One region of the Vibrio taketomensis genome, then DNA from elsewhere that is predicted to be linked to it. Evidence: predicted binding sites of a transcription regulator. Region 1 holds the regulator's gene; each other region holds the start of a gene.
The links. Region 1 encodes PurR, which represses purine synthesis genes. Its sites were predicted from a motif close to TNANGNAAACGTTTNCNTNA; they were not measured.
Positions count from the first base shown of each region.

Region 2: Vt282_RS17700 (NupC/NupG family nucleoside CNT transporter) is a predicted target of PurR. The motif match lies at 1,877-1,896, and genes of this name have one in related genera.
Region 3: purM (phosphoribosylformylglycinamidine cyclo-ligase) is a predicted target of PurR. The motif match lies at 1,357-1,376, and genes of this name have one in related genera.

Region 1 covers NZ_AP019649.1:988,800-991,982, reverse strand. Annotated here, with positions in the region: gene torD (molecular chaperone TorD) at 105-758, shown strand; gene purR (HTH-type transcriptional repressor PurR) at 964-1,968, shown strand; cyclic di-GMP riboswitch class I at 2,117-2,214, shown strand; gene Vt282_RS04600 (TfoX/Sxy family DNA transformation protein) at 2,327-2,920, shown strand; gene Vt282_RS04595 (TVP38/TMEM64 family protein) at 3,050-3,183, shown strand, end outside.
Region 2 covers NZ_AP019650.1:869,419-872,601, forward strand. Annotated here, with positions in the region: gene pepT (peptidase T) at 1-307, opposite strand, end outside; gene Vt282_RS17700 (NupC/NupG family nucleoside CNT transporter) at 490-1,698, opposite strand; gene Vt282_RS17705 (hypothetical protein) at 2,207-2,428, shown strand; gene Vt282_RS17710 (hypothetical protein) at 2,491-2,817, opposite strand.
Region 3 covers NZ_AP019649.1:772,817-775,999, reverse strand. Annotated here, with positions in the region: gene rluF (23S rRNA pseudouridine(2604) synthase RluF) at 1-484, shown strand, start outside; gene upp (uracil phosphoribosyltransferase) at 637-1,263, opposite strand; gene purM (phosphoribosylformylglycinamidine cyclo-ligase) at 1,443-2,483, shown strand; gene purN (phosphoribosylglycinamide formyltransferase) at 2,486-3,127, shown strand.

The DNA of each region.
Region 1 (3,183 bases):
AACAATTTGCCATTTTAAGACTCATTTAGTCACAATAGGCATTATCGTTATTCATTTTTCTTCGCTAAAATATAAATAGAACACAAACTTGGAGCATTATTTAGATGCAAGAACTCAAAGCGTTTAACGAAAAGCGTGCAGAAATTTACTGGTGGTTTTCTAGTTTATTTGCCAAAGAGCTGACCGAAGCTGAATTGGATCAATACCAAAGCGCTGAAATTCGTGGCTTTTTATCTGGCCTAGGCGAAAACCCAACCCTTAAACCATCTGTTGATCGCCTAGTCGACGCGCTTAACCGCCAAATTGACCGTGAAGATGGCCAACTTGAACTCGCCGCTGACTTCTGCGATCTGTTCCTGAAATCAGATAAAGAGTCTGCTTTGCCATATGCTTCGATGTATGTCGGCACAACAGGTCTTCTACATGATGAGCCAGCCAAAGAAATGGAAGCGCTGCTTGCAGAACATGGCGTGGCAATCAATCAAAGTTTGAATGAGCCTGCGGATCATATCGCTATTGAACTCGACCTGCTGGGCAATATGATTATTCGCACTAACGAGCTTGAGCAAGAAGGCCATTTTGAAGATGCGCTGATTGAACAAGAGGCGTTTATTCGCCGTTATATTCTAAATTGGGTACCTAAGTTCGCCGCGAAAAGCCAAGCACTTGACTCATTTGGTTTCTATTCAGCCGTCACTTCATTGCTTGTTGCGTTCCTTGAACTCGACTGTAACTATTTGGCCGGCGAAGCGGAATAGCATACACGCCCCAAGCTGCGATGATGGTTTTTCATTTGCTACCAGCGTCAATGCGGTCTAAAATCGTCATCGCAAACGATAAATTAATATAACTTAAGTACAAACCGCTGCTCTCAAGCGGTTTTTGTATTTCTAATACTTACTGCCAATTTATTCCCAATAATGTGAATAGCGGATGTGGCAGCGATAGATAGGATCATACCTTATGGCCACTATAAAAGATGTTGCGCGCTTAGCTGGCGTATCGACAACAACTGTATCGCACGTGATTAATAAAACGCGCTTTGTTGCTGAAGCAACACAAGAACGTGTAATGGAAGCGGTTACAGAGCTAAACTACGCACCAAGCGCAGTCGCTCGCAGTCTAAAATGTAATAGCACACGCACTATCGGTATGCTAGTAACGCAATCAACTAACCTGTTCTTTTCTGAAGTCATTGATGGTGTTGAGAGCTACTGCTACCGCCAAGGTTACACGCTAATTCTTTGTAATACGGGTGGTATCTACGAGAAGCAACGTGACTACATTCGCATGCTAGCGGAAAAACGTGTCGACGGTATTTTGGTAATGTGTTCAGACCTAACCGAAGAACTGAGCGAAATGCTAGACCGCCATAAAGACATTCCTAAAGTGGTTATGGACTGGGGCCCAGAGAGCTCTCAAGTCGATAAGATCATCGACAACTCAGAAGAAGGTGGCTACCTAGCGACCAAATACCTCATTGAGCATGGTCACAAAGATATCGCATGTTTAAGTGGTCACTTCGAAAAAGCCGTTTGCCAAGAGCGTATTCAAGGCTTTAAACGTGCGATGACAGAAGCAGACCTTACGGTTAATGAAGATTGGATTCTTGAAGGTAACTTTGAGTGTGACACTGCCGTGCTTGCCGCTGACCAAATCGTTGCAATGGACAAGCGTCCTACGGCAATTTTCTGTTTTAACGATACCATGGCACTTGGTCTAATGAGTCGCCTACAGCAAAAAGGCATTCGTATTCCAGAAGATATGTCGGTGATCGGTTACGACAACATCGAGTTGGCAGAGTACTTCTCTCCACCGCTAACAACGGTTCACCAACCAAAACGTCGTGTAGGTAAAAACGCGTTTGAAATCCTACTTGAGCGCATCAAAAATAAAGAACACGATAAGCGAGTTTTTGAAATGCATCCAGAAATCGTTGAGCGCTCTACGGTTAAGAAAATTAACTAACTCGATGATTAATAAAACAATAGCTGATGGTCTCACCATCAGCTATGTTACATTTCAGACTTTATTCTTGCATTAAGATCACAATTCTTCCATAGTATGCTGATACTTCTTACAAGAAGTATTTTAATCTTTAGCAAAGCAAATTAAGTCACGCACAGGGCAAACCATTCTGAAAAGATGGGACGCAAAGCCACCGGCCTAAATATTCATGATTCAACATGACTGTATGGTAGCGGGGTTGCCGATGGTAGAAATGCACACGTTAACTGATTAACCTCCAGATACCTGCATTACCTGCTATTCTCTCGGACCTGATTTGGTGGCGTATTAACATACACATACACCGAGAAAGTACTGAATGGATAAACCAATACTGAAAGACTCAATGAGGCTATTTGAGCCACTAGGTCGCATTAAATCTCGCTCTATGTTTGGTGGGTTTGGGATTTTCGCAGACGAAACCATGTTTGCCCTAGTCGTACACAATAAGCTTCATATCCGTGCTGACAGCACTTTAAGAAAACAATTTAAGCAACTGGGTTTTGAACCTTATATTTATCACAAACGCGGTTTCCCTGTTGTCACCAAGTACTTCGCACTCAGTGAAGAATGGTATAACGACAGTGAAAAAGCCCTTGAGATAGCTCGAGCTGCGCATGCCAGAGCGCAAGTAGAAAAGTCTTCTCAAGCTGAAACAAAACCAACCCGTATTAAAGATTTACCTAATTTACGTCTAGCGACTGAACGTATGCTTAAAAAAGCAGGCATTGAAGACGTTCAGCAGCTACATCAAACTGGCTCTCTAGAGGCGTTTAAAGCGATTCGTAACTCTCATACTAGTGAGGTTAGCCTCGAGCTTCTTTGGTCGCTTGAGGGCGCGATACAGGGCACCCATTGGTCTGTTGTCCCCCTAGCCCGCCGAGAGGAATTGCTCGCACGCTTACAGCACTAACTTAATCTAGCCAGCGATCTCGCTGGCTTTTTTTTGAAAGTTTTTCGCGACTTATAAGTTCTTATATTTCATCAACGCAGCAAATTTAGATACTAAGCTTAATACAGGCTAGGTATAAGGAGAGCAAAGATGAACAAGAAACTGATTTTTGGCCTGTTGCTAATAGGATTAATCGCCTTTCTAATCACCCAATTTGGTGATCAACTCACGCTAGAAAATGCCAAAGCGCAACAAGCTGCTCTTGCTGCTTATATCGAGCAAAA
Region 2 (3,183 bases), on a different replicon from region 1:
TCACGCCACCTTGATAGTTTTCAACCACACGCGGGGTGACGTTTTCCCCAGAAGCATCTGGAGCCGTATCCATATGTGCAATAAAACCAATTGGTGGAACATGAGTTTCCACGTTACTCGGCAAGCGGGCCATTAGGTAACCATGTTCATCTAATGACACATCACTCAAACCTAGCTGCTCAAGCTCTTTTTTTAGATACAGGGCAAATGTCATTTGCCCTTCACTACTCGGGCATTGCTGATTACTTGGATTTGATTGTGTATCGAAAGCGACATAACGCAAAAAGCGGGAAACTAGATTATCCATAACTATAACTTCTCTAAAAACTGCGCACTGTTGCGCCAAGACAGTTAATACTAGGGCGATAATGGCGAATTACTTTGATTTAGGTAAGTAAATTACCCAGTTTCAGTTTATTTTTGTCTGCGTGTTTTCTTGAGATGAAAAAAAACGCCGTACAAGACGACGTTTCAAAAAACGTAAGCGATTTACAGTAGGAAGAAGATCCCCGCCAAGCATGCACTCATTAGGTTCGCAAGCGTACCAGCTGCTACTGCTTTTAAACCAAGATTTGCAACTTCAGAGCGACGGTCTGGTGCGATAACACCGATTGAACCAAGCTGAATCGCAATTGAGCCAATATTAGCAAAACCACAAAGCGCGAAAGTCACGATAACTTGTGTTAGCTCAGAAAGCTGTTGCTTGTGCTGAACAAAGTCAATGAAGGCAACGAATTCATTCATTACAATCTTCTGACCAATGTACGAACCCGCCATCAGCACTTCGTTTGTTGGTACACCAATAATCCAAGCAAGTGGTGCAAATAGGTAACCAAAGATACCTTGCAACGTAATGCCAGAGAAACCCGCTAATTCGCCAAGGTTCTCAAGACCAGTGTTAACCATTGCGATTACTGACACAAACGCAATCAACATGGTACCGACAGCAACCGCAACTTTCATGCCGTTCATCGCACCGCTTGCTAGCGCGTCAATCACGTTACTATCTTGCGCTTTATCCATCTCGATCTCAGTTTGATCAACTGGAACACCTGTCTCAGGAACAATGATTTTTGCCATCATTAAGCTACCTGGCGCAGCCATAAAACTTGCTGCGATTAGATATTTTAGATCAACGCCAAGACCCGCGTAACCACCTAGAACACTGCCTGCTACCGATGCCATACCTGCTGACATAACCACAAACAATTCAGAGCGAGTCATACGTGAAAGGAAAGGACGGACTAAAAGAGGAGATTCACCTTGAGATAGGAAGATGTTGCCTGTTGCCACTAATGACTCAGCTTTACTGGTACCAAGGAAACGCTGAATACCACCACCGATAAACTCGATGACCTTTTGCATAATGCCAAGATAGTAGAGAGCAGAAATTAGAGCACTGAAGAAGATGATAATAGGAAGGACGCGAACTGCGAAAATGAAACCAGAATTGGCGAGATCGCCGAAAAGGAATTTGATGCCTTCATCAGCAAAAGAAAGAAGACCCGCAACACCATTACTTAAACTGCCCAGAGCAGCTTGCCCCCACGGGAAATAAAGTACTAAGGCTGCAAAGCCTACTTGCAAGAGCAACGCCCTTGAAACTGTTTTCCAATTGATCGCCTTACGACTCTCAGATAACAGCACTGCACATCCGATTAGGACTAATACACCGATCAAACCAAAAATTACGTTCACTTATGATTACCTTTACAAGCATTGAATTAACAGCTGGTCCTGTCCTTGGGGTCATTCACTCGTCCATGTGACGGCTTGTAATTGGTAGGATAACACCCATAACCGGGCGGCAAGTATAGCGATAGTTTCGAGATAATCATCACATTTTTTCACGCAAACGTTCAGCCGAATAAAAAAATCACGCAAACGTTTTACATCATAATCCACCACCTAATTTGTTGAATCGAGATCACATTTCACTATAAGAATTGGTTAAAAATGATATTCATACTGGCGAATATTCAACTTCATTTCTAAGGTTAAACAAGTTAATGAGCATCTCCTTGCGTTCACAACAAACGTCAGTAATACATTAAGATACAACTACAACAACCTTCTTGCCCCGTATGTCTCGGGGCTCTTTTTGGTTCAAAATTTAAGTTCATCAACTAAACATCAATAGCTTATCTAAAAAGTTGATGATATATTCAGCACAATACGGTTAAAGCAGCCGATCGCTGGTGAATTTATGAGAATCGACAACGCCATATACAAGCCATACATACAGCATAATTTGAAAGCTGCGACTGCATTCATTGATCAAAGCTTAAAAAATCAGAGTGATAACCTTCACGCGTCACTCAATCAACATAATCAAATTCAAATCCGCAATGAAGACGGTGTCGTGGTAAAAACTTACCAAGGCGAAAATGTGGTCAAAAAAATGCACCACATCGATGAATATGTTTAGCCAGAATTCCATTGAAAACGAGCGTCCAATGGACGCTCTTTTTTATTCACGGCAAATAACTGTTATTCAGTAATCACTTTATGTTCGCTTGGCGGCACAACGACATCTGTCGGAAGGTCTGGCACTAAAAACCACATTTGTAGTGGGTCTTGCTTGAAAGCCGAACCATCAATGTAGTGCCACTCACCTGCTCTATTCTTCAACGCCAGCAAATATGACGTACTTTGAATCTTTTGCTGCTGAATTTCCATGAGTGTCTGAGTCGGTACGAATATCGCAATTTCATCGCCGGCTTGATATGCCTGACCGAATTCACCAATTTGGTAATCATGAACCTTTACTTGCAATTGCTCAAACTTGCCATATGTTTCAACGAGTACGGCTTGCATTGTTTCTCTGCTTGCCATTTTTTGGAAAATCGAATCATGAGTTAGGTTGAGAACACTTTCTACATCGTGAGTCTCAATCGCTGATTGCAGTGTATGAATATCTTGTTTTATCTGCTGAACGTCTTGTTGCGAGAGTGTGAGCGCAAAAACCGATAACGGAAGTAAACTGATACAAAAAATGAATGATCTAAAGCTTTTTCACTGCACTACTTTCCTTTGATGCAAATGGTGTTTCAAGATAAATGTGAGAAAATTGAGTATAGCGATCAATAGGCTCACTAAAGGCGGCATAACTTACCACTCATCTCTACCTGCTTGCTATGTATAAAACTCAATGCATTACTGTATCGAGACCTCACTCACAAG
Region 3 (3,183 bases), 220 kb from region 1:
ACTCGCAATGTGTGAAGGCTCAAGTGGTACTCAAGAAGCCTCACAAACTGATGCCAAAGGCCAACGCATTCGTAAAGCGACTGATGCGAAGCTCTATGATAGCCGTGAAGAAAACCAAGGCTCGACAGCTCGTCGTAATCAAACTGCCCGTACCTTTAAAGGCCGCAATGCTGATGAATACCGCCATGCGCCAAACTCAAACAAAGGTCGCAACAGCGGACGCAATAATGAACGAGCGAATGAACGTGGTAACGAGCGTTTTGACTCACGTCGTGATGAGCGCCGTAATGATAAGCCAAACTACAAAGCTCGTGACAACGACAGCAGAGGCTATGGTCAAACTAAACGTGATGGTGAATTTGCTAAAGGCCGTGATGGCAAACCTAGCAATAGCAAGCCAAGTTACGACAAAAGGTCACGGAAAGCCAAGCACTTCAAAGCCAAATTATGCCAAACCAACGAACCGCAAACCAAGCGAGCATAAACCAAGCTCTGCCTCACGTGTTGGCGGAACCTTGAGTCTGAAAAAATAGAAAAGCGACAATAAGAGTTGAGAGCAGCTCGACGCTCAAAACGCAGCGTGCGAAATTAAACACAAAAAAGAGGAGCTTAAGCTCCTCTTTTCATTAATTCGGCTTATTTAGTACCGAAGATCTTATCGCCTGCATCACCTAGACCAGGTACGATGTAGCCTTTATCGTTTAGCTTCTCGTCGATAGCTGCAGTGTAAAGCTCAACATCTGGGTGTGCACGTTCAAGTGCTTCAATACCTTCTGGCGCAGCAACAAGTACAAGTACTTTAATTGCCTGACAGCCTTTCTCTTTTAGTAGATCGATAGTTGCGATCATCGAACCACCCGTCGCTAGCATTGGGTCAACCACTAGTGCGATACGCTCGTCGATGTTTGAAGCCAGCTTGTTGAAGTAAGGAACTGGCTCTAGCGTTTCTTCATCACGGTAAATACCTACCACGCTGATACGTGCACTAGGCATGTGCTCAAGTACGCCGTCCATCATACCAAGGCCAGCACGTAGGATTGGCACTACTGTTACTTTTTTACCTTTGATTTGATCAACTTCTACTGGGCCGTTCCAGCCATCAATGGTTACTTTCTCGGTTTCAAAATCCGCAGTCGCTTCATAAGTCAGTAGGCTACCAACTTCAGTCGCTAACTCACGGAAGCGTTTTGTGCTGATGTCACCTTCTCTCATTAGACCAATTTTATGTTTAACAAGAGGGTGTTTAACTTCAACAACTTTCATGTCCATCTCCGGCTATAGGGTAAATTTCAAATAAACCTTCAGATTATAAACGATTTCGTACCGCATTTCTTGATCTAATGTCAGATAAAAAACTTGCGCAAACGTTTGCTATTGCACTTTATCCACTGTTAGAATAGCGCCGATTTCTCATATCCGACTGACTAGACCGAGGACTTCCCGTGAGTGGTAATAACACTTCTTTAAGCTACAAAGACGCTGGCGTTGATATTGATGCAGGTAATGCGCTTGTTGATCGTATTAAAGGTGCCGTAAAACGTACTCGTCGCCCTGAAGTAATGGGCGGTATTGGTGGCTTTGGTGCACTTTGTGAACTGCCAACCAAGTACAAGCAACCTGTGTTAGTTTCTGGCACTGACGGCGTAGGTACCAAACTCCGTCTAGCGTTGGATATGAACAAACATGACACCATCGGTATCGATTTAGTGGCAATGTGTGTGAACGATTTGATCGTACAAGGTGCAGAACCCCTATTCTTCCTTGACTACTATGCAACAGGCAAACTCGATGTTGATACTGCGGCAGATGTCGTCTCTGGTATTGCTGATGGTTGTGTTCAAGCCGGTTGTGCGCTGATTGGTGGTGAAACGGCTGAAATGCCGGGTATGTACGAAGGTGAAGACTATGATGTTGCAGGCTTCTGTGTTGGCGTAGTAGAAAAAGCCGACATCATCGATGGCACTAAAGTAGCAGCAGGTGATGCACTGATTGCGGTAGGTTCAAGTGGCCCTCACTCAAATGGTTACTCGCTAGTACGCAAAATCCTTGAAGTCTCTGGTGCCGATAAAAACCAAGAACTTGAAGGTCGTACGATTGGTGAACATTTACTGGAGCCAACCAAGATCTACATTAAGTCTGCACTTAAAATGATTGAGCAACACGACATTCATGCGATTTCACACATCACTGGCGGCGGCTTCTGGGAAAACATTCCCCGCGTGCTACCTGAAGGTACAAAAGCGGTGATCGATGGTACGAGTTGGGAATGGCCAGTGATCTTCAAATGGTTGCAGCAGCAAGGTAACGTCACTACCCACGAAATGTACCGCACCTTTAACTGCGGTGTGGGTTTAATCGTCGCTCTTCCTGCAGACCAAGCAGAAGCTGCGGTAAAACTGCTCGAGCAAGAAGGCGAGAAAGCATGGGTTATCGGTACTATCGCACCCGCACAAGCTGGTGAAGAGCAAGTAGAGATTAACTAAGTATGAAGAGTATTGTTGTTTTAGTTTCCGGAAATGGCACCAACCTGCAAGCCATTATTGATGCGTGCACAACCACCATCAAAGATGGCAAGGTAACCGCTGTATTTTCAAATAAAGCGGAAGCCTATGCGCTAGAGCGCGCCAAAAACGCAGGTGCGGCGGGCATCTTCCTTGATACTAAAGCATTCGATACTCGTGATGCTTATGATCATGAATTGATGCGTCAAATGGATGAATTTAAGCCAGACTTGATCATTCTTGCTGGCTTTATGCGTATTCTCAGTGGTGAATTTGTTCGCCACTATATGGGCCGCATGATCAATATTCACCCTTCTCTGCTACCTAAATACCCGGGGCTAAACACCTACCAGCGCGCCATTCATGCGGGAGATGAAGAACACGGCACCAGCGTCCACTTTGTCACCGAACAACTCGATGGCGGCCCGGTAATTTTGCAAGCTAAAGTGCCGATCTTTGATGAAGACACGGTAGAAACCCTCACTGAGCGAGTACAAAACCAAGAGCACCGTATCTATCCGATGGTCGCCAAGTGGTTTGTTGAAGGTCGCTTAGAAATGCGTGATGGCAAAAGTGCTTACCTCGATGGCGAGCTACTTGGCATGTATGGTTACGCTGCGGAATAACTATTCTAGAATATAGAACGCTAAGATTGAAATATTAGAGCCGAGAGGGATAACTT